4 regions of the Pusillimonas sp. SM2304 genome follow, and region 3 is predicted to be linked to each of the others. Evidence: predicted binding sites of a transcription regulator. Region 3 holds the regulator's gene; each other region holds the start of a gene.
The links. Region 3 encodes LexA, which represses DNA repair genes until DNA is damaged. Its sites were predicted from a motif close to ACTGTATNNNNATACAGT; they were not measured.
Positions count from the first base shown of each region.

Region 1 (7,689 bases), on a different contig from region 3:
GGGGCAGATAAGTTCACGATCTGGCTAAGTTCGGCGTAGCTGTGCGAAGCGTCCTTGGCGAGCGCGCCTAATATCTTTCGGTCAATCGGGTCGAGTTCGGCCGGATTATGCCTAGTTTGCCGAACGGCATCTGTTTCTTTTTCTGATTGTGTCATTTTGGTTTACCTCCGAAAACTATGTCTCATACAATAAATATAACCGAATATGATTCGGGCATTAATCAATCTCAAGGAAACGTTCTTCATGCCAGTCGCACTTTTCGCGCTGGCGATCGGCGCATTCGGTATTGGACTGACCGAATTCGTTATCGCTGGCATCCTTCCACAAATTTCTCAGGATTTTGGCGTCGATATCCCGACGGCCGGCCTGATGGCGACCACCTACGCACTGGGCGTGTTCATTGGCGCGCCGATTATTACCGCCTTGGGTGCAAGAGTGCCGCGCAAGACAATGCTGATCAGCCTTGCCATCATCTTCACGCTGGGCAATGTCATGACGGCGCTCGCGCCTACTTTGACGATCGCTTTGGCAGGCCGGATTCTGACGGCATTCAATCACGGCACTTTCTTCGGCATCGGTTCGATCATCGCGGCCTCGCTGGTCGCAAAGGATCGCCAGGCCAGTGCCATCGCCTTCATGTTCTCGGGGCTGACGCTGGCAAATCTGTTCGGCGTGCCCATGGGAACCTGGCTCGCGCAAGTCTACGATTGGCGGCTGGTGTTCTGGCTGATCGCCGGAATCGGTCTTGTCACCGCTATCAGCGTGGCGCTGCTCGTCCCCCCGATCAAGGCCGGAAAGGCCATCGCCCTGAAGGCCGAACTTCGCGCTTTCATGGACCCACAGGTCCTGCTCGCCATGGGCATCACCGTCTTCGGTCCGGCAGCATTCTTTACCTCCATCACCTACATCGCCCCAATGATGCTTGAGGTGTCAGGGTTCTCGGCGGCAGGCGTTGCATGGCTTATGGTGCTCTTCGGCCTGGGATTGGCTGTCGGCAATTGGATGGGTGGCCGCTTTGCAGACCGGTCCCTTTTCGGAACGCTGTTCGTGACGCTTGCGGCGCAGGCCGGGGTGCTGTTCATCTTCTGGGTCGGTGCAGGCAACGGCGCTGTCGCCACGGCCTCCGTGTTTCTCATGGCCGCCTTCGGTTTCGCCACGGTATCGCCGATCCAGAAGCTGGTGATGGAGCGTGCCAATCGCGCGGGGGCGCCCACGATGGCCGCATCGGTGAACATCGGCATGTTCAACCTAGGAAATGCAATCGGTGCATGGGCCGGCGGAGCGACGATCGCTGCCGGGTTCGGCTTGGCCTCTCCGAACTGGGCGGGCGCCATCCTTTCGCTCGTGGCCCTGGGATTGGCTGTGATCGCTTGGGTGAGTGCCGATAGAGCGTATTCAGCGGTGCCTGCTGAATGCTAGATTCTGTTCACCCGCCACCATTTCGGCAATAGCTTGCGCACCTGCGGCCGGTCGTAACGGTCGTCCATAAGATACACCACGCCCCGGTCGTCCTGCGTGCGGATGACGCGGCCGGCGGCTTGCACCACTTTGCGGATGCCGGGATACAGATAGGCGTATTCATAGCCGCCGCCGAAAGCGGCGCCCATGCGTTGCCTGATTTGCTCGTTGGCCGGATTGATTTGCGGCAGGCCGAGGGTGGCGATGAAAGCGCCTATCAGACGCTGGCCTGGCAGGTCGATGCCTTCGGCGAAGGCGCCGCCCAGCACCGCAAAGCCAAAGCCGCGGCCTGTTTCCGTGAAGCGTTGCAGAAACGCTTCGCGCTCGGCTTCGCCCATCTGCCGCGACTGTTCCCACATTGGGATTCCTGGGTGGCGGCTTTTGAACAGGGATGCCACTTGCTGCATGTAATCGAAACTGCTAAGAAAGGCGAGATAGTTGCCGGGCTGGCTGCCGTATTGACTGGCCATCAGGTCGACCATGGGCTGTAACGATGCCCCGCGGTGCTGATATCGGGTGGAAATGCGGCGCGCTACCTGGACGGTAAGCTGCTCGGGCTTGAAGGGCGATTCCACATCTATCCAGGCACTGCCGTCCGGCAGGCCCAGCGTGTCGTGATAGAAATGCGATGGGGTCAGCGTGGCCGAGAACAAGGTCGTGGAATGGGCGGCGCTGAACCGTGGTGCAAGAAAGGGGGCGGGGATGATGTTGCGCAGGCACAATGACGATTGCTTGCCCTGCCCGTCGGCGGCAGTGGCCGGTACGGTGATATCGAACAGGGAATGGTTGTCGAACAGCTCGGCGATATGCAGGAAATGCAGCGCATCGAAGTAAAAGCGCTGCAAGGCGCTATCGACGTGAGTCGGGTGTTCAGTCTGGAAATCGATCATGGCCGTGACGGCGCGTTGCAGCGCGGCAATGAATTTTGCCGGAACGCTGTCATAGGCCTGGTAAGGCGCGCCCTGGTTCTTGAGCAGCTCGCTCCAGCAGCGGTTGACGCCGTCCAGGGTTTTTTTCAGCATGGCCGGCGCCGATCGGCGCAATGCACTGAAGGCTGCCCGATCCAGTTCGGCCGTATACATCTTTCGGGCGCGCTCGAGTAGATTGTGCGCTTCGTCGACCAGTACGCCCGCCCGCCACTGGTTGGCGACGGTCAGGCCATGCAGCATGGCGCTCGAGTCGAAATAATAATTAAAGTCGCCGACCGCCACATCGCACCAACGCACCAGTTCATGGCCCAGATAGTAAGGGCATACCTGGTGTTCTGAGGCGACCCGCTGCAGCGCTTGTTTGTCCAGAAATTCGCGGCCGAGCGCTGCCTGCCGGGCTTGAGGCAGCCGGTCGTAGAAGCCTTTGGCCAGGGGGCAGGATTCGCCGTGGCATGCCTTGTCCGGATGTTCGCAGGCCTTGTCCCGGGCCACCAGCTCGATGATGCGCAAAGGCATGCTGGCGTCCATACTGCGGATTTGCGTCAAGGCTTGCAGCGCGACGCCGCGGCCGGATGTCTTGGCGGTCAGGAAGAAGAGCTTGTCCAGTTTCGCGCCGGGGGCAGCTTTCAGCAGCGGGAATAGCGTGCCTATGGTCTTGCCTATGCCGGTCGGGGCCTGGGCCGCGAGGCAGCGGCCGCCGCGCGCCGCTTTATAGACCGCCTCCGCCAAGGGCCGCTGGCCGGTCCGGAATTCCGCGTGCGGAAAACGCAGGCTGTCCAGCGCGCGATCGCGGCTTTGGCGATGCGACAGCTCTTGGTCGGCCCAGTCCAGAAACTGCCGGCACTGGTCCTCGAAGCCTTGCCTGAGCGCCGCCGCGTCATGCAGCTCGCTTATGACGGTTTCCCGCTTGCCGACGATGTCGAAATAGATCAATGCCAGCCTGATTTCGGGCAAGTCCAGCTTCTGGCAGAGCAGGTGGCCATAGACTTTGACCTGGGCCAAGTGCAAATGGCGATGATTGGCAGGCATCCGAGCCAGGTCGCCGCGGAATGTCTTGATTTCCTCGAGCTGGTTCTGCTCAGGGTCCCAGCCGTCGGCGCGGCCACGAACAATAAGGTGCTGGAATTCCCCCGTCAGGCTGATCTCGGATTGGTAGCCGGCGCCGCGGCGGGAGGCGACCAGGGCATGGCCGGCCATGCCTTCCTGGGCGGTGGGCGCAGGGGTGAAGCGCAGATCCAGGTCCCCCTGTTTGGCCGTGAACTCGCACAGGGTGCGCACCGCGACGGTATAGGTCATGCCGGGCATTCCGCCCACCGCACATAGCATACGGCCACGGGCATATCGTGCGTGGCGCAGTAGCCGAACCATCGCAATTGATTGTCTTGCAGGCGGTCGCCGGGGCCTTTGACTTCTATCATCTGGTAGCGTTTTTCCAGAGGCCAGAACTGGATCAGATCGGGGAAGCCGGAGCGATGAGCGGGGATGTCGAGCAATATCCGCTCGAACCATTTCTTAAGATGCAGGGCGGGAATGCAGGCCAGTGCATGGTCCAGTATTTCGTCGTTCAATATTCCCCAAGCCACGAACTCGGACTGAATGCCGGCTTTGCTTTGGTAGTTCTGTACGATGGTTTGCCTGTATGCGCCCGAATCGAGTAGGGCCAGGCAAGTCTTGAACAGATTCTGGCGCCGCAGGTAGAAGTCGGCGCTATACAGGTCGGCCGGGGCGCGCTGAAATGGGTGGAAGAACGCGCCTGGGAGCGCGGCGAAAATGGCATCCCAGCACAGCAGCCCAAACAGTGAATTGACCAGCGTGTTCTCTACATAATAGACCGGGCCCTGTGGCTGTTGAAAGTAGCCCTGGGCCAGTTCCTCTACGGCTACGGGCATTTGCGGCCGGGGCAGGGTCAGGGTCAGTTTGGTCAAGGACGCAGCGGCGGGGCGTGGCGGGCACGGCCGGCCCAGCTTGCGCAGCAGGCGCGGTATCATGCGGCCGACCTGCTGCTTTTCCGCTTCGCTTTCCGGCTGTTGCTGCGCTGTCTGCGCCCGTTGCAGGGCCGATTCGAATTGCTCGTTGAGTTCCAGGACGCGTACGCTGCGGCTGCGTGCGCCGGCATACGTGGATTGCGTATACAGGGCGTAAGCGCGATCCCAGTCATGGTTTTTTTCATAGTGGCGGCCAAGCTGGAACAGCAGCTTGGCGCGGCGCTGTTCCAGCCATTCGTTCGGGTAGGGCTCGGAAGGGATGTCCTGCTGTATAAGTTCCGCATCGGCGCCCGCATGGAGCCGCTCGCGGCAATCGTGCAGGTGCAAGTAGTCGTCGATATCGCGGCGGTTGTGAAAAATCCGGGAAGACGCGGGAAATTTCACTTTTTCATAAACGTACAGACCCAGGTCGGCAAGGACGAATTCGGACCAGTCCTGGCGCAGGTTGCCGAAGAACATCAGGCGCAGGCATTCGCATACCGGCATGACGAGTAGTTCATAAACGCATCCTGCGCCCATGGGATACCAGGCCTTGAAAGGCAGGGCTGTGGTGTGGCGATCCTGCAGCGCCTGGAACTGGGCGGCTTTGCGGGCGTGCCTGTCGGGTAGTTGTGCGCCGAAAGCGTCGGCGACTTCTGCCTTGGTCAACAGGCCGAACAATTGCTCTAGCGTGAGCGCAGGGCTGTCGTCCAGCCAGCCCTGCTCGATCAAGGCCTGCGCCGCCGAAGGCACGCTGCCGATTTCGTCGTAACGCAGCTTGCTGCTTCTGAACAGCGTGCCTTTGCGCATGATCATCCTGGCCAGCAGCGCGCGCGATGCACGCGGCAGGCCCTGGAAACAATGGATGAAATCACGTTCGGCGTCCAACAGCAGGTCGTCGTAGCGCTGCTGGACCCAGCGCAAGACCATCTCGAAATTGTCGAGATAGTAATAGCGATTTTCGAGCACTGGGTTCATCTGCACTGATCAATTACTGTATTTAAAAACAGTATATCAGGGCTTCGCCGAAGACGCCAAGATGGGCATTTTAAGAATTTTCTTAGCCCGTAAAGAATCATTTTAAGAATTTCCTTAACCCTGGAACAGGGCTGAATTGAAATAATTAACAAGCTGATGTGCAACTTATTCGCACAGGGCCGCTTTCATTTTTTTGAAGGCATTCAATCAACAAAATTTTCCAGGTTGCCAATATGAAATTCAACAAGATTCTGATCGCTTTGGGGGTGGCCGGCGCACTGATCGGCGCGGCCCAAGCCGCACCCACACCCGCTAATACCGTCGTCAAGAAAATCACCCTCACGGCGCAAATCCACGATGCCATCTTTGTTTCCAAGCCCGACGGCTCGACTTGGTACGGCACCGAAGAACTGGAAGCCGATGACTACAAGCAGCGCAAGTTCAGCAAAACCCTGCCGATCCGTGTCTGGACGAAGGGCACGGAATTCAACATTTCGCTGGCTCAGCCGCTGATGATGTCCAACGGCCACAAGCAAATGAAGAATGCTTCGGTCAAGCTCACTCACGCGGGCGGCGAAGGCGACGTGGTCGTCGGCACGGCCTTGAAAGTCGCCCAAACGCAACTGGGCGGCGACGGCGGCACCGACGAAATCCACCACCTGAAGATCAGCGTCGACGCGCCTGACGCCGCCGCGGGTACCGACAACGGCAGCTACAGCGGCGATCTGGTCATGTTGTTCGAGCCGGTTGCGGCTGTTCCCACTCCGTAATACGCACACATTCGCTGGTTTTCCTAGAACCCCGACCCAGCGGTATCGGGTCGGGGTTCTTTTCGACCTTGCTGGTCAGAGCAACGGTATGCGCGTTTATCCAATCCCCTTTCAACTCCGCAAGCTGTGGGTGTGCATATTCGCTTTTGCGAGTGCGCAGGCTTTCGCGCAAGTGAAGATCTCTTACGGGGTTCCGGAAGGGTTCAGCGCGGTCGAAATGGATAACAGCGCACGCTATGTCGCCACGTTCAACGGCAAGACCTTGCCGGGCTTGATCAGTTATTCGCTGGAACAGGGAACGCTGGTATTCGATTCGATCAAGTACGCAGAAAACGGCGTTTCAATTGAAGAGCAGCAAACAATTCGAAAAGTCCTTTCCAAAGTCGATTACAAGCTTTGCAACCAAGGCTGCGACATCAAGGCCGAAGGCCATTATGTCAGCATCGACAAGCAGCGCCGCACATTGAATATACGCGACTCACAGGAAGATTATCTCCGGCCGACCACGACCTGGGGGCTGGTCAATAACCAATCTCTGGATTTACGGGCCTCGTCCGACCGTTATCGCGCCATGAACGTCAGCGGGAATACCTGGATGGGCTTGCCGTTCCGCGGTTTCGGCTATATGAATTGGTACGCCAACCGCAGCCGCACCCGTGGCAACAGCAATGGCGATCAAGGCATTTCGTCCTATTTCCTGCAAAAGAACTTTGCGGGAAGCTATGTGCGCGCGGGCAAGCAGAACAGCCTTGACTATGCGTCCGGCGCGGTCAGCACCTTGCTGTCGCCCAGCTTTGACCACTTCGTCACGTTCGGCAGCCAGGAGCATCTCCGCTCCGACCGCGATGTCGGATCGCTGGTGTTGTTTTCCACCAGCGAAGGCAACTACGAGTTCTACCGCAACGGCCGCCTGATCCTGAAGCGGCCCGCGATCCTGGGACGCAACGAATTCAGCTACATCGACCTGCCTGGCGGCTACTACCCCGTCGAGATCCGGCTGGTGGACCGCAACGGCAATGTCGTGAACCGTGAAACACGGGACATCAACAACCTCAATTTTTCCAGCGGCGGCGGCAACTCGTGGCACATTACCGCCGGCAAGGACATGGAGGACGGCGGGCAGTTGTTCCAGGTGTCCGCCAGCCGGAACCTGAGCCAGTTCTATATGAACGCCTCGGTCGTGGCCGGCAATCGTTCACGCTGGGCGGGCGAGGTCAATGCCACCCGGCCCATGCGTATCGGCTCGACAGACCTGGTCCCTACCGTCGGCATACTGAGCGGCGAGCGCGGCACCGGCGGGTACTTCAACCTGACCCTGAACGACGACGTTTTGGGCAACCTCAGCGCAAGCCGCTACCAAAGCACCCAGGTATCGCGTTTTTATTTGGGCGCGCCCAGCACCACCCTTTCGTACAGCCGGAACGTCAAAGGAACCGTGCTTGCCTACAACTACCAGAAGCACAGCCGCGGCGAAACCCAGCAGGCCGAAGTGCGGTGGAACTACCACCCCAATGGATTGTGGTCGACGTTCTCGCTGGGCGTGCAAAAAGGCGGCTACATGCAGCGCGGCGGCTACGCCGTGTACTTCAA
Region 1 is NZ_JAVLUJ010000001.1:134,987-142,675, reverse strand. Features, by position in the region: gene RE432_RS00635 (Lrp/AsnC family transcriptional regulator) at 1-155, opposite strand, end outside; gene RE432_RS00630 (MFS transporter) at 244-1,419, shown strand; gene RE432_RS00625 (ATP-dependent DNA helicase) at 1,416-3,683, opposite strand; gene RE432_RS00620 (VRR-NUC domain-containing protein) at 3,680-5,329, opposite strand; gene RE432_RS00615 (CS1 type fimbrial major subunit) at 5,563-6,099, shown strand; gene RE432_RS00610 (TcfC E-set like domain-containing protein) at 6,317-7,689, shown strand, end outside.
Region 1: a site for LexA is predicted at 5,345-5,362, ahead of RE432_RS00620 (VRR-NUC domain-containing protein). Genes of this name have one in related genera too.

Region 2 (7,689 bases), on a different contig from region 3:
GCTTGGCGAGCTCCATCGATGGCGTGTTGTAGAACGCCGGCGAAGGGTTGACCAGCAGCTCGGACTGCGCGTTCAGGGCTTGCGTCAGTTCGGGCGGACAGTGGCCCAGGCAATTGACCGCCCATCCTTGAACAAAATCCAGGTATCGCTTGCCAAGATGATCTTCCAGCCAGGCGCCTTGCCCTCGCACAAAAACGAGTTCGGGACGCGGGGTGATGTCCATGAGCGCCTTGACGCCCGACTGATCAAATTTCATTGTGGCTTCCTGTATTCAAGAAAAAAGGATTGCAGCAAACCCTGCGGCTCGGATTTTACCGCAGTACGGCGCGCGGCAAGGCCTGCGGCCGCTTTCACGCCCGCCGTGCGCGGCGCAGCAACGCCGCCAGCATCGGCCCGAATGTATTGACCGCCAGACCCAGCATGACGACCAGCCCCCCCGCCCACTGGATCAGCGCCATCTGCTCGCCCAGCAGCCAGGCCGCCGACACCAGGCCAAGCACCGGCACGGCCAGGCTGAGCGGCGCCACTTTGCTGGCCGGATGCCGCGACAGCAGGCGGCCCCACAGGACATAGCCGATGACGGTGGCGATCAGGGCAAGATAGGCCACGGCCAGTATGCCCACATGCGTGATGCCCGACAGGCTGGCCTGTATGGCTTGCGGCCCCTCCAGCGTCCACGACAAGGCCAGGAAAGGCAGGGGCGGGATTAGCGCGCCCCACACCACCAGGCCCAGCATGTCCACCTTGCCGGCGTGCTTGACCACGATATTGCCGGTGGCCCAGCATAGCGCCGCCAGCAATGTCAGCAGAAAGCCCAATAAAGTCATGGAGCCCGGCGCCGCCCCCAACTGGATCAGGAACAAGCCCAATACGGCCGCCCCCATGCCCAGGATGTTGTGCCTGCGCACGCCTTCGCCCAGCAGCAGCGCCGCAATCAGTACGGTAAAGAACGCCTGCGACTGCAGCACCAGCGAAGCCAGGCCCGCCGGCATGCCCACGTACATGGCGGTAAACAGGAAGACGAACTGGCCCAGGCTGATGGTCAGGCCATACAAAATGATAATGCGCCAGGGCAATTGGGGCCGCTTGACGAACAAGATGGCGGGAAACACCACAAACGTGAACCGCAAGGCGCCCAGCAGCAAAGGAGGCACTTCGCTCAGCCCGATCTTGATCATCACAAAGTTCACGCCCCAGGCACAGATCACGACCAGTGCCGCCAGCCAGTCTTTCAATGGCATCCAGATTCCTTCACGGATACATTCAGGAAAGCGGTATTATGCGCTAGTTGACCTGGCCGGCACGCGGCCGCAACACCCCCGTCCATGACTACACAGCGCCACGGCCATGACTATTTCCCTTCTCAGCCTGCACAGCTATCCGGTCAAGTCCTGCGCCGGCATTTCACACACGCGCGCCCGCATCAGCCAGAGCGGCCTGCTGTTCGACAGGCAATGGGTCATTGTCGACGGGAACGGCGTCTTCATGACGCAGCGCCAATACCCAAAAATGGCATTGATCCAGCCCGCGGTCCAGGACGGCGACCTGACGCTGTCCGCGCCCGGCATGCCCGACATTATGGTGCCCTGGCTGACCGACACCGCCGAGCCCGCCCAGGTCCTGGTACGCATCTGGGCGGCCGATACCCTGGGTTTTGACGAGGGCAGCGCCGTGGCCGCCTGGCTGAGCGATTTCCTGGCGCTGCCATGCCGGCTGCTGCGCGTACACCCTGAAGCCGAGCGCCTGGCCAGCCCAGAGCGCGTACAGGACTGGCGCCTGAAGCATTACGACCTGGCGCCCGACTTCCCCGTCCGGCACCGCTTCGGTTTTGCGGACGGCTTTCCCTTCCTGATCGCCAACCAGGGTTCGCTGGACGACCTGAACCAGCGGCTGCGGGCCAAGGGGCAGCCGCCCGTCCCCATGAACCGCTTTCGGCCCAATATTGTGCTGCAGGGGCTGGAACCCTACGAAGAAGACTATCTGGCCTGCATCAAAGTGGGCCAGCTGACCCTGGCCATCGTCAAGCGCTGTGCCCGCTGCCCCATCCCCAATATCGATCAGGCGACCGCCCTGTCGGCCAGCGAGCCCGGCCTGACGCTGGCCGAGTACAGGCAGTTCCCTGAAGGGGTCCTGTTTGGGGTGAATGCCGTGGCCGCCGGCGCGGGCGTGGGCGCCAGCCTGCAGGCTGGCGATCAGGCCGAGGCCGAGTTCGACTTGTGACCCCGGCGGCCGGGCCGGCGGGCAGGTCCTAGGCGTTGCGGGTACTGCGGCCGTAGTGTTTTTCCAGACGACCCTGCACACGCTCCAGGCACAGGCTCAGCATCCAGTAAATGCCGGCGGCGGCCAGGTACAGGGGCAAAGGCTGGAAGGTGGTGGCAATGACATCCTTGGTGGCCAGCAATAACTCCGTGACCGTAATCACCGACACCAGCGAGGTATCCTTGATCAGGCTGATCAAGGTATTGCTCATCGAGGGCACCGCCAGCCGCAAGGCTTGCGGCATGACGACATAATGCAGGTTCTGCCAGTAGTTCAGCCCCAGGCTGTAGCCCGCCGACCATTGGCCGCGGGAAATCCCCACGATCGCGCCGCGCAGGCTTTCCGAAATATAAGCCCCCGCATTCAGGCTCAGCGCCAACACGCCAGCGGTCAGCGGCTCGAACGAAATGCCCACGCTGGGCAGGCCGTAGTAAATAATGAACACCTGCACCAGCAGCGGCGTGCCGCGCATCATGCTGACATACACCGTGGCCGGCACCTGGCTCCAGCGGCTGGGAATAATGCGCGCCACAGCCAGCACAAAACCCACCAGCAATCCGCCGAACATGGCCGAAAAGGCAAAGATCAATGTATAGCCGGTCCCTTTCAAAAGAATGGGACCGGCCAGGACCATCAGGTCGAAGAAATTCATGCTTGGTCAGTCACGGGAATTACTCGGGCTTGCGAACCTTGCTGACGTCGATGCCAAACCACTTGTTCGAGATCTTGGCAAACTCGCCATCGGCAAACGAGTCTTCCAGCGCTTTGTTCACCGCGGCCTCGAAGCCCGGGTTGCCTTTACGGAAAGGGATGCCGTTGAACTTGGGCTCGCCCACGATGGCCCCGCCCTTGATGGGAATATTGGATGTCTTGACCAGATAAGCGGTCATCAGTTGATCGTTCAGCGCAGCATCGACACGCCGGCTGACCAGGTCTGACAGGTACTCAGGCGCGCCGGGGTAGCTTTTGACATCGACGCCTTCCTGCGCCTTGGCCAGGGCTTCGTAGTTGCTGCCTTGCGATACGCCCAGCTTCTTGCCTTTCAGGTCGGCAAAGCTGGTGTAGCCGGCGTCGTCATTCTTGCGCAGGATCAGTTGCGGGCTGGACGCCACATAGGGCACGGAAAAATCAAAGGTTTTTTGCCTTTCCGGGGTAATGCCCACCTGGTTGACGATGACGTCGAACTTGCCCGAACTGAGGCCGGCCAGGATCGCGCTCCATTCCGTCTTGACGAACTGCACCTTGACGCCGAGCTTGTCGGCAATCAGTTGCGAGACCTCGATATCAAAGCCGTCGAGCTCGCCGGTCTTGGTGTCGACATAATTGAAGGGCGGGTACGTGCCTTCTACCCCAACGATCAGCGTGCCGCGTTCCTTGACCGTATCGATCAGGTCGGCCGCCTGGGCGCCGGCGGCGGCAAACGCCGACACGGCCGTCACGCCGGCTGCGAGCAAGCCGCGTACAAAACGAGAAAATTTCATGGTTGATTCCTGCCAGAGTTCAGTAAAAGCGGACGATGGCCACCGTGCGAAGCCGTCTGTGGATGCATCCGCCAGAAGCATATGCTAACAAGCTTTCCGGCCGTTTATAACGATAGGATAATTACTTATATATTACCAAAAGACATATAAATAAATGATAGATTGGTTTTTCGTTATTAGAAATCGCACCCCCGGATAGCGGCACGCCCGTCCCCTCGGCGCTAATAAAGGCTCAACTGGCTGGGCCCCCTGACGACGTCGTCCCCGGCATCCGTTCCAGGCTCCAAACCGCTGACGCGCACGCCCAGCAGACGAATCCTGTGCGCCATCGTGATGCGTTTCAGGCACAGTCCGGCCGCATGGTGTATGGCCTGTGCCCTGCCGATGGGGGCGGGCAGGGTCAGGTCGCGCGTGACCGTGCGGAAATTGTCGAAACGCAGCTTGATGCCTATGGTACGCCCCACATAGCCCTTGCGCAGCAGATCGCCCTCGAGCTGTTCGCACAACTGCAGAAACTGGGCGGACAGCACAGTGCGATCGCGCTGCACGTGCAGATCCCGGTCAAAGGTGGTTTCGCGGCTGATGGACTTGGGTTCCGAATACGTGACCACCGGCCGATCGTCAATGCCGCGCGCAACATTCAGCAGCCAACGCGCATAGCTCAGCCCAAACAGGGTTTGCAGGACCTCGGGCGGCGCGGCGGCCAGTTCGGCAATCGTCTGGATGCCCGCCGCGGCAAGCCGGGCGTTGGCCTTGGGGCCTATGCCGTTGACTTTGCCGACCGGCAAAGGCCAGATCCTGGCCTCGAGGTCGCCGGGTCCAATCACCGTTATGCCGTCGGGTTTGTCCAGCTCGGAAGCGATCTTGGACAACAGCTTGTTGGGTGAAATGCCAATGGAACAGGTCAGCCCGGTGGCCTGGAAAACCGCCTGTTTGATGCGGCGGGCCAGCACCAGGGTGTCATCCGGGTGGTTGCTCAGGTCGACATAGATTTCGTCGATGCCCCGATCTTCGATATGGTCGGCGACGCTGGCCACCGCCGCCTTGAACCGGCGTGAATAATCACGATAAGCCTTGAAATCCACCGGCAGCAGAATGGCCTCTGGCGCCAGTTGGGCCGCCTTCATCATGCCCATGGCCGAGAACACGCCCAGCGCCCGCGCTTCGTAGGTCGAGGTCGTGACCACGCCCCGGCCCACATAGCCCCGCAAGCGGGAAAACAGGCGTGTGCCATCGGGCAGCACGCTGGGCTGGCTGGCGCTGCCACCGCCGATCACCACAGGCAAGCCTTTCAGCTCTGGATAGCGCAGGCGCTCGACCGACGCATAAAAGGCGTCCATATCCAGATGAGCGATGCGGCGGGTGGGAGCGTGATCGGGGTCCATGACAAGCTGCTGTACAAATGCACAGCAAATTATAGGCCAAGGCCGGTCTGCCGGCGGCACAGTCCTGGTGCGGCGCAACATGCCGCGCACAATCGCGGTGCGCTGCGCCGCGCCCGCGGCCTGCCGGGACGGCGCATAAACTGGCACGCGTTTTGCTTTGACTCCTGTGCCACGTTTACATGGAGTCCCAATGAAAGCCGCCCACAAGCCGTCCCGTTTCTTCACCGCAACAAGCGCCGTCCCATCGCAAGCCGCCCGCGTCGACCGGCAACGGCGCACCCTGCTTGGCGCCACGGCGGCCGCGGGGCTGGGCGCGCTCTCGCTGATCGATCCCATGGTCCGCGCCGCCGCCTGGGCCGCCGGTTCCGACGCGCCCGAAAAATCCGAAGTGAAAATAGGCTTTATTCCCTTGACCGACTGCGCCTCGGTGGTCATGGCGTCGGTCATGGGGTTCGACCAGAAGCATGGCATCAAGATCATCCCGGCCAAGGAAGCGTCATGGGCCGGGGTCCGGGAAAAACTCGCCAACGGCGATCTGGACTGTGCCCATGTGCTGTACGGTCTGATCTACGGCATGCAGCTTGGCCTGGCGGGCGCGCAACAAGACATGGCCGTGCTCATGGGCCTGAACCAGAATGGCCAGGGCATCACCTTGTCCAGGCAACTGCACGAGGCCGGCGTGACCGATGGCGCATCGCTGGCGCAGAAAATCGCCAGTGATTCGCGCCAGTACACCTTCGCCCACACCTTTCCCACCGGCACGCACGCCATGTGGCTGTATTACTGGCTGGCCAGCTTCGGCATCGACCCCGGCAAAATGCGCAACGTCACCGTCCCGCCCCCGCAAATGGTGGCCAATATGCGCATCGGCAATGTCGACGGCTTCTGCGTGGGCGAACCCTGGAACGCGCGCGCCATCATCGATAAGCTGGGCTTCAGCGCAGCCGCGTCGCAAGACATCTGGGTGGACCACCCCGAGAAAGTGCTGGGTACCCGCGGCGATTTCGTCGAACGCTACCCGAATACCGCACGCGCGGTCACAGCCGCCGTGCTCGAGGCCAGCCGCTGGATAGACAGCTCGCCCGACAACGTGCGCAAGACGGCGGAAACGATTGCGGCCAAATCGTATGTGAACACCGATGTGGCCACCATCATGGGCCGCATGCTCGGGCAGTACGAGAACGGGCTGGGCAAGTCCTGGACGGATGCGCACGCCATGCGCTTTCACGGCGACGGCGCGGTGAACTTCCCCTACTTGAGCGACGGCATGTGGTTCCTGACTCAGCACAAGCGCTGGGGCCTGCTTAAAAACCACCCCGACTATCTGGCTGTGGCCCGGCAGGTCAACCGGATCGACGTCTACAAGCAGGCCGCCGCGGCGGCAAACGTGTCCCTGCCCGCCGGCGAATCGCGCGCCAGCACACTGCTGGACGGTGTACGGTGGGACGGCAGCGACCCGGCCGGCTATGCCGACGGCTTCAGCATCAAAGCGGCATGAGAGGAAGGCATATGAATCTGGCAAGCTCTTCCTTCTGGCTGGAAAGCGCTAAAAGCTGGCGCGCCGGCGCCGGGCGGCTGGCCTGCGCGTGCGCCGGCCCCCTTGTCGGCTTCGCGCTGCTGCTGATCGTCTGGAAAGTCATTTCCATGCGGATCGCCGACATTCCCGCGCCGGAATCCACCCTGCTGGCCGCCTTCGAGCTGTTCAAGCATCCGTTCTACGACAATGGCCCCAACGACGTGGGCATAGGCTGGAACATTCTGGCCTCGCTCAGCCGCGTGGCCATCGGCTTTGCACTGGCGGCGCTCGTCGGCATCCCCGCCGGCTTCCTGATCGGACGCGTGCCGGTCATCAATGCCATCTGCTCGCCCGTCATCAACCTGCTGCGCCCCATTTCGCCGCTGGCCTGGCTGCCGCTGGGGCTGCTGCTGTTCAAGGCCGCCGGCCCCGCCGCCATCTGGGCCATTTTCATCTGTTCCATCTGGCCCATGATCATCAACACCGCCGACGGGGTCAGGCGCGTGCCGCAAGACTACCTGAACGTGGCGCGGGTCCTGAATCTGTCCGAATGGAACGTCTTCACGCGCATTCTGCTGCCCTCGGCGCTGCCCTACATGATGACCGGCGTGCGCTTGTCGATCGGCACGGCCTGGCTGGTCATCGTCGCGGCCGAAATGCTGACCGGCGGCACCGGCCTGGGATTCTGGCTATGGGACGAGTGGAACAACCTGAACGTACAGAACATCCTGATTGCCGTGCTGGTCATCGGCGTGATCGGGCTGATTCTGGACCTGGGCCTGCTTGCCGCGGCCCGGCGCCTGGACCATAGCGAGACCTGACATCATGGAAAAATTCGTACGCATTGAATACGTCGGACAAACCTTCGACACGCGCAACGGCCCTTTCGTCGCGCTGCGCGACATCAACCTGGACATCCGGCAAGGCGAGTTCATCTCGCTGATCGGGCATTCGGGCTGCGGCAAATCCACCCTGCTCAATCTGATTGCCGGGCTGGACCGCCCCACGGAAGGCGTGCTGCTGTGCGCCGAGAAGGAAATCACCGGCC
Region 2 is NZ_JAVLUJ010000001.1:1,102,768-1,110,456, reverse strand. Features, by position in the region: gene RE432_RS05085 (acetylornithine transaminase) at 1-256, opposite strand, end outside; gene RE432_RS05080 (EamA family transporter) at 351-1,241, opposite strand; gene RE432_RS05075 (MOSC N-terminal beta barrel domain-containing protein) at 1,348-2,220, shown strand; gene RE432_RS05070 (amino acid ABC transporter permease) at 2,249-2,911, opposite strand; gene RE432_RS05065 (cystine ABC transporter substrate-binding protein) at 2,931-3,740, opposite strand; gene dinB (DNA polymerase IV) at 3,962-5,125, opposite strand; gene RE432_RS05055 (CmpA/NrtA family ABC transporter substrate-binding protein) at 5,316-6,623, shown strand; gene ntrB (nitrate ABC transporter permease) at 6,635-7,462, shown strand; gene RE432_RS05045 (ABC transporter ATP-binding protein) at 7,467-7,689, shown strand, end outside.
Region 2: a site for LexA is predicted at 5,134-5,151, ahead of dinB (DNA polymerase IV). Genes of this name have one in related genera too.

Region 3 (7,689 bases):
AGCGGCACGCGATGCCATACGCAACGAACTGCCCACGCCGCAAGAGATAAAAGGTTTTCTTGACGGCTACGTCATCGGGCAGGATACGCCCAAGCGCACGCTGGCCGTCGCGGTCTACAACCACTATAAGCGGATACGCTATGGCGAAGTCAAAGGGGACGACGTCGAGCTTTCCAAAAGCAATATTCTGCTGATTGGCCCGACCGGCTCGGGCAAGACACTGCTGGCCCAGACACTGGCCCGTATGCTCGATGTGCCTTTCGTCATGGCCGACGCCACGACACTGACCGAAGCCGGCTATGTGGGCGAGGATGTCGAAAATATCGTGCAGAAGCTGTTGCAGAACTGCAATTACGATGTGGACAAGGCCCAGCGCGCCATCATCTACATCGACGAGATCGACAAGATCTCGCGCAAGGCCGATAACCCGTCCATTACCCGCGACGTCTCCGGCGAGGGCGTGCAGCAGGCGCTGCTTAAGCTGATCGAGGGCACGGTCGCATCGGTGCCGCCTCAGGGCGGCCGCAAGCATCCGAACCAGGATTTCGTCCAGGTCGACACGACCAACATCCTGTTCATCGTGGGCGGCGCCTTCGATGGGCTGGATAAGGTCATTCGCGACCGCACCGAACGTTCCGGCATTGGCTTTTCGGCATCGGTGCGTGCCAAGACCGAGCGCGGCGTGGGTGAATTGTTCGCCGAGGTCGAACCCGAAGATCTGATCAAGTTCGGGCTGATTCCCGAACTGGTGGGCCGTCTGCCCGTCGTGGCAACGCTGGAAGAGCTCCAGGAAGATACGCTGGTGCGCATTTTGACCGAACCCAAGAACTCCCTGATCAAGCAGTTCCAAAAGCTGTTTGAAATGGAAGAGGTCGAACTCGATGTGCGCCCGGGTGCGCTGTCGGCCATTGCCAAGCGCGCCATCAAGCGCCGCACAGGGGCGCGAGGCCTGCGTTCCATCGTCGAGCAGGCTTTGCTGGGCACCATGTATGAACTTCCGTCGAATAAAGATGTCAAACGCGTCGTACTCGATGAAAACGCCATTACCGGCAAAGGTACGCCCATGCTCATCTATCAGGACGAGGACAAGAACCATGCCGCGGCCCCCGAAGAAGGCGCCGGCAAGAAGCTGAAGAATGCGGCCGCATAGCGGGGCTTGTAGAATACCCCTATATAAAGCAGGATTCGCGCTTTGTAGACTTGAAATACTGGCTATCGTCACTACATGCACCTATAGGTAGTACTAAAAAGGGAGGCCAAGGCTTCCCTTTTGCATCCAGAGGTAAACTTTAAGGAAATGACTATGTCTGCAAGCCAGATTCTCTCTTCAGAACCCACGGACTTGCCGCTGTTGCCTTTACGCGACGTAGTGGTATTTCCACACATGGTGATTCCGCTGTTTGTCGGCCGCCCGCGCTCCATCAAGGCGCTGGAGCTGGCCATGGAATCAGGCAACAACATCATGCTGGTGGCGCAAAAGTCGGCCAGCAAAGACGATCCTACCCCCGAAGACCTGTACAGCATCGGTTGCGCCGCCAGCATTCTGCAAATGCTCAAGCTCCCCGACGGCACTGTCAAAGTCTTGGTCGAGGGCCTGCAGCGCGCCACCATCCAGTCGGTACGCGAAGCGGACACCCATTTCATGTCCATCGTCGTGCCGATCGCACCGGATGCGGACGAGGGCGCCGAATCCGAAGCCCTGCGCCGCGCGGTGGTCGCGCAGTTCGAGCAATACGTCAAGCTCAACAAGAAAATCCCTCAGGAAATACTCACTTCCCTGACGGGGATCGATGACGCCGGCCGTCTGGCCGACACCATTTCGGCCCATTTGCCGCTCAAGCTCGAGCAAAAACAGCAAATGCTCGAGGTCACCGGCACGTCGGAACGGCTTGAAAACCTGCTGGCCCAGTTGGAATCCGAAATCGACATCCTTCAGGTCGAGAAGCGCATTCGTGGCCGCGTCAAGAAGCAGATGGAAAAAAGCCAGCGCGATTACTATCTGAATGAGCAGGTCAAGGCCATACAGAAAGAGCTGGGCGAAGGCGAAGAAGGCGCAGACATCGAAGAGCTCGAAAAGAAGATCACGGCAGCGCAACTGCCCAAGGAAGCCCAGAAAAAGGCCGACGCGGAGCTCAAGAAGCTCAAGCTGATGTCGCCCATGTCGGCGGAAGCCACCGTGGTGCGCAATTACATCGATACGCTGATCGGCCTGCCGTGGCGCAAGAAAAGCCGCATCAACAACTCCATTTCGAATGCGGAAGGCGTGCTGGATGCCGACCACTATGGCCTGGAAAAGGTCAAAGAGCGCATTATCGAATACCTGGCTGTCCAGCAGCGGGTCGACAAGCTCAAAGCGCCCATCCTGTGCCTGGTCGGCCCTCCCGGCGTGGGCAAGACCTCGCTGGGCCAATCCATTGCCCGCGCCACGAACCGCAAGTTCGTGCGCATGGCGCTGGGCGGCGTGCGCGACGAGGCCGAGATCCGCGGCCACCGCCGTACCTATATCGGTTCGATGCCGGGCAAGATTCTGCAGAACATGGCCAAGGTCTCTGTGCGCAACCCCTTGTTCCTGCTCGACGAGATCGACAAGATGGGTGCGGATTTCCGTGGCGACCCGTCCTCGGCCCTGCTCGAGGTGCTCGATCCCGAACAGAACCACACATTCCAGGACCACTACATCGAGGTCGATTTCGATCTGTCCGATGTCATGTTCGTGGCCACCAGCAATACGCTGAACATTCCGCCTGCCCTGCTGGACCGGATGGAGGTCATTCGCCTGTCGGGTTACACCGAAGACGAGAAGGTGCATATCGCTTTCGACCACTTGCTGCCCAAGCTCATGAAGAACAACGGCGTGCAAGAGGGCGAAGTCACCATTGAAGAGTCGGCGGTACGCGACATCGTGCGTTATTACACGCGTGAAGCGGGTGTCCGGGCGCTCGAGCGTGAAATCAGCAAGATCTGCCGCAAGGTGGTCAAGAAGCTGCTGGCTACCAACCCATCGGTGCGCACGCGCGGCCGCAAGACGGCGCAGTCCGCGCAGAATGTGGAGCGTGTCACAGTCACCTCCGACAACCTCAGCGACTTCCTGGGTGTGCGGCGTTTCAATTTCGGCATGGCCGAGAAAGAAAACAAGATCGGCCAAGTCACCGGCCTGGCCTGGACGGAAGTGGGCGGCGACCTGCTGACCATCGAAGTGGCGGACATGCCCGGAAAGGGCGTGGTACTGCGTACCGGCTCACTGGGCGATGTCATGAAAGAGTCGGTGGAAGCGGCGCGTACCGTGGTGCGCGCTCGTGCCCAGAAATGGGGTATTCCGAACACGGCTTTTGAAAAACGCGACCTGCACGTGCACTTTCCGGAAGGGGCGACGCCTAAAGACGGCCCTTCGGCGGGCATTGCAATCACCACGGCCATGGTCTCGGCGCTTACGGGCATTCCCGTGCGGGCCGATGTCGCGATGACCGGTGAAATCACGCTGCGCGGCGAAGTGCTGGGTATCGGCGGCTTGAAGGAAAAGCTGCTGGCGGCGCATCGCGGCGGCATCAAAGTGGTGATGATCCCCGAGGAAAACGTGAAGGATCTGGCCGATATCCCCGACAACGTCAAGAATCACCTGGAGATCATTCCGGTGCGCTGGATAGACCGGGTGCTGGAAGTCGCCTTGCAGAACATGCCCACGCCGCTGTCAGACGAGGAAGTGGCGCGGCTGGCCGCCGAGGCGGTGGCCAATGCCAAGCCCGCTGAAGCGCAAGAAGGCGTCATGAAGCATTGATGACGCGCAGTTGATGAACCCGCCGTCATGGCGGGTTCACTGGCAGTTTGTCCCAGGCCAGGCCCTGATCGATCAGGGCCTGGCCTGTTTTTCTGAATGCGCTTTGTGTTGCCGCATGCCTTACGCATGCCGCATGCGGGGCATGTCCAGGCAATTGTGCTCGATATCTATAGGCCGGTTGGCGCGCGACACATAGGCATGCGTGGTGCGCTGAACGATTTGCGAGATAAGCTCCACAAACCGGATCGAAGCCCTGGGGGACACAACGACGCCCAGCAGCAATGTTCGCAGGTCGACAAGAAGCCGCATGGGATTATGCCTGGGATCGCCCTGATAGGCGTCGCCCTGGGCGTTCACGATGACAAGCAGCGTCTCGTCCTCGAGCAGGGGCAGCACGGTGGACTGCGGGGGCCTTGGTGTGCCGGGCAGCGGGATGACGCGGCATGTCTGTTCGATAAATACATCGGTGCCTTCGCATGGAATCAAGGATGCCGACAGGGCGCTGATGCTTGAAATCAGATAGATCGATGGTTCAGCGGGCTCATCCGGCCACCAGTCAATGGCATGCTCATGGTCCAGCATCGCCCAGGATTGAAACCGCAGGCTGGCCGCATCGTCGGTGCTGTCTGCTGCTTCCCGATGCGGGTAGCGCTGGATTCCAAGCCGGAACGGGTCCGCACGGCCAAAGGTCATTTGACTGAATGTCATCAGGTCGATCAGATCATAGAAGCTGACCGTCCTGAAAATCCGCTTATCCTGATCGAGGCCTGGATTGATGTGAATATCCCCCATGCTTCAAACTCCTTCCAGGCCAAAGCGGCCTGCGTACTGGGCACCCCTTGAATCTTAGTCAAAAGCAAAGGCGCCCAACATTACGGTCTCCTTACCGTTTCGTAATGTTGGGCGCGTGGCAGGTGCCGATACGCGAAACCGGCGTGTGAGGCCGGCTGAAGCACGCCTAGTGCAAGGGCGTGTTCCGGATGAGGCCGACGGCGATGCCTTCGATGGAGAACTCGTCGTCAGCGGTGACGATGATGGGCTGGAAGTCGGGGTTTTCAGGCAGGAGCTCGATGCGCTTGCCGGCGCGGGCAAAGCGTTTGACCGTGACGTCTTCGCCGATACGGGCGACCACGATCTGGCCATTGCGGGCATCGGGCGATTTTTTGACGGCCAGCAGGTCGCCGTCGAGGATGCCGGCGTCGCGCATGCTGAGGCCGCGCACACGCAGCAGATAATCGGGCGTCTGGCTGAACAGGGCGAGTTCGATGCCGACTTCGCGCTCGACGTGTTCCGCTGCGAGTATGGGGTTGCCCGCCGCCACGCGGCCGACCAAAGGCACCATGAGCTGTGTGACCGCCGACGAGGCGCGGCCCAGCAGGGAGCCTGCGTGCTGCGCGCCGGCCAGGCTGCCGCCGGTAAGCCGTATGCCGCGCGAGGCGCCCGCGGTGAGTTCGATGGCGCCTTTTCGAGCCAGGGCCTTCAGGTGGTCTTCGGCGGCATTGGCCGATTTGAAACCCAGGGCGCGGGCGATTTCAGCCCGGGTGGGCGGGAAGCCCGTGCGGGTGATTTCGCTGCGGATGAGTTCGAGTATTTGCTGCTGACGCTCGGTAAGCTTGACGGCCATGACGATCCAGACTGTATTTATATACAGTCTGGATTTTGCAGTATTTCAGGGGAAAGATCAAGCCTGTGCACGCGGGGATAGGCAAACAGGCGATGCCCGCCAGGAAGGCGGGCGCTTGCTTAGGCCAGGACTTTGGCGATGGACGCGGCCACGTAATCGATATTGCGGCTATTGAGCGCCGCCACGCAGATGCGGCCGCTGCTGACTGCGTACACGCCATGTTCTTCCCGCAGTTGGTCCACTTGGGCCGCCGTCAGGCCGGAATACGAGAACATGCCGCGCTGGGCCAGCACGAAATCGAAATTCTGCGTGACGCCGTGGGCCTTGAGTTTTTCGACCAGTTGCACGCGCATGGTGCGGATGCGGTCGCGCATGGCCGCCAGTTCAGTGGTCCACAGGGTGTAGAGCTCGGGGGTATTGAGTACCGTGGAGACCACTGTGCCGCCGTGCGTGGGCGGGTTGGAGTAGTTGGTGCGAATGACGCGCTTGAGCTGGCTGAGCACGCGCCCGCTTTCTTCCTTGCTGGACGAGACCAGGGTCAGGGCGCCGACCCGTTCGCCGTACAGCGAGAACGACTTGGAGAAAGACGAACTGATGAACATGGTGAGGTCGTGCTGGGCGAACAGGCGCACCACGGCGGCGTCTTCTTCCAGGCCTTCGCCAAAACCCTGGTAGGCGATGTCCAGGAAGGGCACCAGGTTTCTGTCTTTGACGACCTGGACGATCTGCTGCCATTGCTCGAAGCTAGGGTCCACGCCGGTGGGGTTGTGGCAGCATGCGTGCAGGACGACGATGGTCTGCTCGGGCAGGGCCTGGAAGCAGGCCAGCATGGCGTCGAAGTTCAGGCCATGGCTGGCCGCGTCGTAGTAGGGGTAGGTCTCGACCTGGAATCGGGCGCGCTCGAACAGGGCGCGGTGGTTTTCCCAGCTGGGGTCGCTGATGAGCACCTTGGAGTCTGGCAGGATCTGCTTCAGGAAGTCGGCGCCGATCTTGAGCGCGCCGGTGCCCCCCAGGGCCTGGGCGGTCAGGACGCGGCCGCCGGACACCAGGGGCGAGTCGTGTCCGAGCAGCAAAGTCTGCGCGCCTTTGTTGTACCCCGGGATGCCTTCGATGGGCAGGTATCCGCGCGCGGCATGCGCTTCGATGCGCGCGACTTCGGCTTTGCTGACCGCGTCAAGCAAAGGAATGCGCCCTTCGTCGTCGTAGTACACGCCGACCCCCAGATTGACCTTGCCCGCGCGGGTGTCGGCGTTATATTGTTCGTTCAGGCCAAGAATGGGGTCGCGCGGAGCGAGCTCGACGGATTCGAAGAGAGATTTCATTTGGGGAGTATGAAGGTAGGTAGAGAAAGAGGTAGCAATAGTGTGATAATAAGGGGTTTACCCTGAAAGTGTCCAGTATGAACGCACCTGCGCCCGGCTTCATCGAGTATCCGAACAGTCCGTTTCAGCTTTTCCAGCCTTATCCGCCGGCGGGCGATCAGCCCGCGGCGATCGACGCGCTGACCGAGGGCATCAACGATGGGTTGATGTACCAGACGCTGCTGGGGGTGACCGGCTCGGGCAAGACCTACACCATGGCCAACGTCATCGCCCGTACCGGGCGTCCGGCGATTGTGCTGGCGCCGAACAAGACGCTGGCGGCGCAGCTCTATGCCGAAATGCGGGAGTTCTTTCCCAATAATGCGGTCGAGTATTTTGTGTCTTACTACGACTACTATCAGCCCGAAGCCTATGTGGCGGCGCGCGATCTGTTCATCGAGAAAGACTCATCGATCAATGAGCACATCGAACAGATGCGCCTGTCGGCCACCAAAAGCCTGTTGGAGCGGCGCGACACCGTGATTGTCGGAACCGTGTCGTGCATCTACGGCATAGGCAACCCCGGTGATTACCACGCCATGGTGCTGACCTTGCGCACGGGCGACCGCATTGCGCGGCAAGAGCTGCTGGGGCGGCTGGTGGCGATGCAGTACGAGCGCAACGATGTGGAGTTCACGCGCGGCGCCTTTCGCGCGCGCGGCGAGATCATCGATGTGTTTCCGGCCGAGCACGCCGAACTGGCCCTGCGCATCACCCTGTTCGACGACGAGATCGAATCGCTGGAAATGTTCGATCCGCTGACCGGGAAGATCAAGCAGAAAGTACCGCGCTTCACGGTGTTTCCCAGTTCGCACTATGTGACCCCGCGCGAGACCGTCCTGCGCGCCATCGAAACCATCAAGATGGAGCTGCGCGAAAGGGCGGCCGCGCTGGTTGCCGACGGCAAGCTGGTCGAGGCGCAGCGGCTG
Region 3 is NZ_JAVLUJ010000002.1:816,427-824,115, forward strand. Features, by position in the region: gene clpX (ATP-dependent Clp protease ATP-binding subunit ClpX) at 1-1,150, shown strand, start outside; gene lon (endopeptidase La) at 1,304-3,775, shown strand; gene RE432_RS12895 (hypothetical protein) at 3,896-4,567, opposite strand; gene lexA (transcriptional repressor LexA) at 4,734-5,399, opposite strand; gene RE432_RS12905 (amino acid aminotransferase) at 5,519-6,721, opposite strand; gene uvrB (excinuclease ABC subunit UvrB) at 6,799-7,689, shown strand, end outside.

Region 4 (7,689 bases), on a different contig from region 3:
CATTTGGTCATTTCGCATGCCGCTGCAGGCGAACCAGTGGGCGCCCGGCCGCGCGCCATGCGAAACAGGGTGTCCAGCCCCACAGGTTCATCGCCCGCCTGGCCGAATCGGGCCGGAACCGCGCCCAGCAAGGTCGACCATTCCAGGATATGGTCGTACCAGGCAAAATCGCCTACCGGCACGAACTGAAGGCCGGATTTGGCCTGCACGCTCCAGTGCCTGGCCCGCAGCTCGCGCCCGGTGGCTTCCAAGTCTTGCAGGCTTTGATTGCCTGCCCAGTAGGCCTCTTGGGCCCGTTTGAGTTCGCGTTGCACGCCGATGCGGGGGAAGCCTAAACTATGAGTAACGGTCATTTTGATTCGCCAATAAATGAAAAATATTTGTTCTGATAGATATTGTGCCTATACAATCAGTTGAATCAAAATCAAATACACCATGTTTAGAATGAATTTAATTCATTAAATAGCATTGACTGAGCGAGCCGCCATGCTGGAAATACGTCATATGGAAACCTTGTGCGCCATCCGCGATGCCGGTAGCCTGCAAGAAGCTGCCGAAAGGCTGCATGTCACGCAGTCGGCCCTGTCGCATCAATTGCGCGATCTCGAGGTCAGGCTGAAAACGCCGCTGCTGAACCGCCGCACGCGTCCCGCCAGGCTGACGACGGCCGCCCTGCGCATCCTGGCCCTGGCCGATGTGGTGTTGCCGCAAGTGAAAGCGACGGAGCGGGATCTGCAGCGGCTGGCCGCCGGGCGAACCGGCCGCCTGCATCTGGCCATCGAGTGCCATTCATGCTTCCAGTGGCTGATGCCGGCCCTGGACGCGTTTCGGCACGATTGGCCCGATGTCGAGCTTGACCTGTCGGCCGCTTTTTCCTTTGCGCCCTTGCCGGCCCTGGTGCGCGGCGACCTGGATGTCGTCGTGACCTCAGACCCGCAAGCCATCGAGGCGGTCGAGTATCTGCCCCTGTTCCGATACGAACTGGTGCTGGCCGTGGCTGCCGCCAACCCCTTGTCGCAATACAAATATATTGAGCCGGAGCAACTGGCCGACCAGGTCATGATTACCTACCCGGTGGAACGGCAGCGCCTGGATGTCTTCACCGCCTTTCTGGACCCGGCCGGCATCGAACCCGCCTCGCTGCGCAAGGCCGAGCTCACGCCCATCATTGCGCAGTTGGTCGCCAGCCAGCGCGGCGTGGCCGCCCTGCCCAATTGGGCCTTGACCGAATACTTGAATCAGGGCTGGCTGCGCATATGCCACCTGGGCGAACAAGGCGTATGGCGCACGCTGTACGCAGCGGTGCGGGCCGAAGACCTCGAGGCCGACTATCTGCAGGCGTTCATGAAGCAGGCGCGAGACACCTGTTTCAAGACGCTGACAGGCATCAAGGCCGTGCGCTGATGTAACGGGGGCTGATGTAACGGGCGCTGATGTGACGGGCGCTGATGTGACGGGCGCTGAAGCAACCGGTGCTGAGGCATCGGACGTGCGGCGCCGCCGGGAACAGAACCCGCGCGTAGCGTGTGATCAGTCTTGGTCCGCTCCATAAGGAATATCGCCCAATATGCGCCGTAGCGCTTCGGCGGAAAAACCGCGGGAAGCCAGAAAACGGTATTGCCGGGCGTAGTCCTTGGCATGGGCGGGCGGCTGGCCGAATTTTTTTTCCCATAACGCGCGCGCGCGTTCGAGTTCGGTGCCGTGCAGTTGCTGACCCAGGCTGGCAATGGCGTCGTCCGCCACGCCATGCTGCCTGAGCTCGTTCAAAATGCGGCTGGTGCCCTGCCGCGGCGCTCGCCGGTTCAGCAGGCTTTGCGCAAAACGCGCATTGGATAACCAGCCTTCGCGCTCGAGGTCGTTCAGCAGGGGTTCAATGTCGCTGGGGTCATCGGCATAAGGGCTTAGCTTGCGCGCCAGTTCATAGCGCGAGTGCTCGCGCCGCGATAGATAGCCGATGGCGCGCGCTTTCAAGGAAGGCCCCGCTTTCCTGGGGGCCTTTTCCGAGGCGGAGCCGGGCGACAGCGTTTCGAAATCGTCGTCGTTCGATGACATGGCGCCCTTTTCCCGCAGGACTAGTCTTCGGCTTTGGCCTCGGCCACGGGCTTGCTGCCATTCGTGGCGGCCGCCTGGGGTATGACGCCCAGTTGCTCGCGAACCCGGTTTTCGATTTCGAAAGCCATTTCGGGGTGTTCTTTCAAGTATTCGCGGACATTGTCCTTGCCCTGGCCGATGCGCGTGCCGCTGTAGCTGAACCAGGCGCCTGCCTTGTCGACGATGCCGGCCTGTACGCCCAGGTCGATGATTTCGCCCTCGCGCGAGATGCCCGCCCCGTACATGATGTCGAATTCGGCCTGCTTGAATGGCGGCGCAACCTTGTTCTTGACGACCTTGACGCGGGTTTCGTTGCCGACGACCTCGTCGCCCTTCTTGATGGCGCCAATGCGGCGGATATCGAGACGGACGGACGAATAGAACTTGAGCGCGTTGCCGCCCGTGGTGGTTTCGGGATTGCCGAACATGACGCCGATTTTCATGCGGATCTGGTTGATGAAGATCACCATGCAGTTGGCGCGCTTGATGGTTGCCGTCAGCTTGCGCAGGGCCTGGCTCATGAGGCGCGCCTGCAGGCCCGGAAGGGAGTCGCCCATGTCGCCTTCGATTTCGGCCTTGGGCACCAAAGCCGCAACCGAGTCGATGACAATCAGGTCGACCGACCCGGAACGGACCAGGGCATCGGTGATTTCAAGGGCTTGCTCGCCGGTGTCGGGCTGCGAAATGAGCAGATCGGCCAGATTGACGCCCAGCTTGGAGGCGTATTGGACGTCGAGCGCGTGTTCGGCATCGATGAACGCGCAGGTGCCGCCGATTTTCTGCATTTCGGCGATGACTTGCAGGGTCAGCGTGGTTTTACCTGAAGATTCGGGGCCGTAGACTTCGATGACCCGGCCGCGCGGCAACCCGCCGACGCCCAGCGCGACATCCAGCCCGAGCGAACCAGTGGAAACGACCTGGATATCGTGCTCAACAGTGTCGTCGCCGTAACGCATGACCGAGCCTTTACCAAACTGCTTTTCAATTTGGGATAAGGCGGCGGCCAGGGCCTTGTTGCGCTCGCCGGCGGCTTTGCTGTTTTTGTCGTCCATGTAGGGTCCTTGACTGAAAAGCGAAAATGGATAAAAACGGACAAGCACCCCAGGTGCCGGCTGCCCATTTGTGGATGGCAATGTTTTGGGCTATGCAACATCAAGCGTAGCCGGCCAACGGATTGCCAAGTGAATTATTGCATCAAATTATACTGTATAAATACACAGATATCTACTGCACTACATCGTTATCCCTGACTGTTCATCCCCGAACGATGGTGCCAAAATGGTTCTTCCTGCCTACTTACCAAGTGTCGACCACCCTGTCATGCGCATTCTAATCGCCGAGGACGACAGTATTCTTGCCGATGGACTTTCCCGTTCCCTTCGCTACGAAGGCTATGCCGTCGACGTCGTCAATGATGGTTCCAGCGCCGACTCCGCGCTGCAGCTCCAAAGCTTCGACCTGCTGATTCTTGACCTTGACCTGCCCCAGTTGCACGGCCTGGCGGTGCTGCGCCAGTTGCGCCAGCGCCAGACCCCCCTGCCGGTATTGATTTTAACAGCCGCCGATACGGTGGAACAACGCGTCAAGGGCTTGGATCTGGGCGCCGACGACTACATGGCCAAGCCTTTTGCGCTGTCCGAGCTCGAGGCCCGCGTACGGGCGCTGACCCGCCGTAGCGCCGGCATCGGCACAACCGTGCTGCGCTACAAGCATCTGAGCTTCGACCTGAATGGGCGCATTGCCCATATCGACGATCAGCCCCTGGAACTCTCGGCCCGCGAAACCAGCCTGCTTGAAATCTTTCTTTCGCGCTGCGGCCGCATGATCAGCAAGAACCAGTTCGTCGACCTGCTCTGCGAATGGGGCGAAGAGGTCACGCCCAATGCCATCGAAGTCTATATACACCGCCTGCGCAAAAAAATAGAACCCAGCGGCGCCAAGATTGTCACTGTTCGGGGCCTGGGCTACTGCCTGGAACCCGAAAACCGCAATGACTCCCTGGCCGCCTGAGCCCAGGGGCTGATGGGTGTCCGATCCGATGCTGATCGACCCGCAAGTCCTGAAAGACACCAGCGCCGGCACCGAGCCGGCTGAAAAACCGTTTTTTTTCGGCTTGTTCAAGCGCAAGAAAAACAACCGCGCCCTGCTGAACAAGATCATGATCTGGATGTTCGGCCCCTTGTTCCTGCTCTGGACCGTCGGCCTGGTCATTACTTATTTCATTGCCCAGAACATTGCCAACGCCCCCTATGACCGCGCGCTGGCCGACCACCTGCGCATGCTCAAGCACGAAGTGGAGCAGCAAAAAATCGCAGAAGGCATTCAACTGAGCACATCGGCCATCACCATTTTGCAAGGCGATCCCGCCAACATGATCCACTGGGAAATCCGGGATGCCAACGGTAATTCACTGGGCGGGAACGCCAGCATACCGTTGCCCGACAACTGGACTTATGAAGAGGACAAGCTGCGCTTGCGCAATGAAACCGCCGACAACCACAGCATACGGGTCGCCTACATCTGGGGCGGAAAAGACCTGAACGGCCTGCCCTTTCTGATGGTCGTATCCCAGTCCAATCAGATGCGTGCAACCCTGCAGCAGGAAATCCTGACCGGGATGCTGACACCGCAACTGATCGTGCTGCCCTTGGCCGCCCTGCTGGCCGGCCTGGGGCTGACGCAAGGCCTGGAACCGCTCAGCCTGCTGCAAGAACGGATACGCGCGCGGCGCGCCAACGATATGTCGCCGATCAGCGCCGAGCTGGCACCCGCTGAAATCGTTCCATTGGTCGCCGCCATGAACAGCCTGCTGCTGCGGCTTGCCGCCACCAACGAGACGCAGCGCCGCTTCGTGGCCAACGCCGCCCATCAGTTGAAAACGCCGCTGGCGGGCATGCGGACACAGGCCGAACTGGCCCTGCGCGAGCGCAGCCCCGACAAGCTCAATGCCAGCCTGGAACAGCTGGTGCTGGGTTCAGAGCGCGCCACCCGCCTGGTCAATCAGCTGCTGACACTGGCAAAGGCCGAAAGCACGGAAGTCCCGAATCTGTTTCCGGCCGCCGATGTCGATTTGAATGCGCTGGCGGAGCAGCAGTCCCTGCAATGGGTCGACATCGCCCTGCAGAAAAACATCGACCTGGGTTTCGAGGCCGCAGCCGGCCCCATCCATATTTCCGGCGATCGCATGATGCTGGCTGAGCTCTTGAACAATCTGATCGAGAACGCGGTGCTGTACAGCGCTTCGTCAGGATGGGTGACTGTAAGGGCCGGCGGGGACCCGCTGTCGGCCTATCTTGAGGTCGAAGACTCCGGACCGGGCATTTCAGCGGAAGACCGCGATCGCGTCTTCGACCGGTTTTTCCGCGTGCTGGGCAGCCAGGAGGATGGCAGCGGACTGGGCCTGTCCATTGTCAAGGAGATCGCCGAGCATCACCACGGCAGCGTCGCTTTCATGCCGACGGGGCACCGCAACGGCATCCGGGGCGGTACCTGCATACGCGTGACGTTCAACCGCATCAAGCCCGCCCCTGCGGCAGCCATTTAGGGCGTGCTGTGGCAATTTCCGCAACACATTCAGGCTTTTTGTCAGCTTGGTGTCAGCCAGATCCCTTAATGTCAAAAAAACCGGCGCCATAAGCCAGCCAAAAAAACAGAACAAATCCGACACGGAGACACTATGCATAGCACGACAACGGTCGTTGAGCCCGGCGCCGCGTCTATTGGCGCCCCGGCGTCGACGAACCGGCCCATGACCCCGGAGGAAAGACGGGTCATTTTTGCATCATCGCTGGGGACCGTGTTCGAGTGGTATGACTTTTATCTGTATGGCTCGCTGGCGGCCGTCATTGCCCTGCACTTCTTTTCGGGCGTCAACCCCACCGCCGGTTTCATTTTCGCCCTCCTGGCCTTTGCCGCCGGCTTTGCCGTACGTCCGTTCGGCGCCCTGGTCTTCGGCCGCCTGGGGGATCTGGTCGGGCGCAAGTACACTTTTCTGATCACCATCCTCATCATGGGGATGTCTACCTTCCTGGTCGGCGTACTGCCCTCTTACGCGTCGATCGGCCTGGCCGCGCCGGTCATTCTGATCGGCCTGCGCATGCTGCAAGGGCTTGCGCTGGGCGGGGAATACGGCGGCGCCGCGACCTACGTGGCCGAACACGCGCCCCAGAACCGGCGCGGCTTCTACACCAGTTGGATACAGACTACCGCCACCATGGGGCTGTTTCTGTCCTTGCTGGTCGTCCTGGGCATACGGAAGTCGCTGGGCGAAGAGGCCTTTCTGGACTGGGGCTGGCGCATACCCTTTCTTATCTCCGCCGTTTTGCTGGGTATTTCCGTATGGATACGCATGCGGCTGAACGAGTCGCCCGCCTTCCGGAAGATCAAGGCGGACGGCACCGGCTCCAAATCGCCCATCAAGGACTCCTTCGGAAAATGGAGCAACCTGAAGATCGTGCTGCTGGCCCTGTTCGGCCTGGCCGCCGGCCAGGCGGTCATCTGGTACACCGGCCAATTCTATGCCTTGTTCTTCTTGACCAAAACCCTGGCCATAGAGCCCAATACCGCCAATATCCTGCTGGCGCTGGGCTTGCTGCTGGGCACCCCGTTTTTTGTGGTGTTCGGCGCCCTGTCGGACCGCATCGGACGCAAGCCCATCATCATGGCCGGCTGTCTGATCGCCATTGTTGCCTACTTTCCCGTCTTCAAGGGCCTGACGCATTTTGCCAATCCGTCGCTGGAAAGAGCCCAGGCTTCCGCACCCGTCACCATCATCGCCGACCCCGCGACCTGCTCCTTCCAGTTCAATCCGGTGGGCGTATCGTCGTTCAAAAGCTCCTGCGACATCCTCAAGGCCTTTATGGCCAGCAATGCCGTCAACTACACCAATCAGGCGGCGCCCGCCGGCAGCCTGGCCAAGGCACGCATCGGCAACGACGAATTCGCATCATTCGAGGGCCAGGCCTTGAGCAAGGCCGATTTTGCCGCCCGGTCGCAGGAACTGAAAAAATCCCTGACGGATGCCATACGCAGCCATGGCTATCCGGCCAAGGCCGACCCGTCGGAAATCAACTACATCATGGTCGTCCTGCTGCTGACCTTCCTGGTCATCATGGTCACCATGGTGTATGGCCCGATTGCCGCCATGCTGGTCGAAATGTTCCCCACCCGCATCCGCTACACCTCCATGAGCCTGCCCTACCATATCGGCAATGGCTGGTTCGGAGGCTTCCTGCCGCCGGTGGCCTTTGCCGTCGTCGCCGCAACCGGCAATATTTACGATGGCCTGTGGTACCCCATCATCATCGCGTCCATTACGCTGGTGGTCGGCGTCCTGTTCGTCAAGGAAAGCAAAGACAATGACATCAACGCCTGATCGCCGGCGGTTTCAGGCTAACGTCAGGCTGGATCGGTACACTCCCTGAATAGAAAGAGCTTGTGTTTCCTGTCGTCAAGCGTCTGATCCCCCGGCTTGGCGGTACGGCTGCTCTTTTTATCACCTGCATTGCGCCCCCCGCGAGCCTTTTTAGCGCAATGCAGTGTGTCTCTGATGGCCCGGCGCTACGGCACTCGGGCCATTTTTTTGCGCTGCGCAAATGG
Region 4 is NZ_JAVLUJ010000003.1:98,040-105,728, forward strand. Features, by position in the region: gene metE (5-methyltetrahydropteroyltriglutamate--homocysteine S-methyltransferase) at 1-353, opposite strand, end outside; gene RE432_RS15410 (LysR substrate-binding domain-containing protein) at 487-1,404, shown strand; gene recX (recombination regulator RecX) at 1,531-2,052, opposite strand; gene recA (recombinase RecA) at 2,073-3,143, opposite strand; gene RE432_RS15425 (response regulator transcription factor) at 3,412-4,101, shown strand; gene RE432_RS15430 (sensor histidine kinase N-terminal domain-containing protein) at 4,118-5,635, shown strand; gene RE432_RS15435 (MFS transporter) at 5,840-7,465, shown strand.
Region 4: a site for LexA is predicted at 3,295-3,312, ahead of recA (recombinase RecA). Genes of this name have one in related genera too.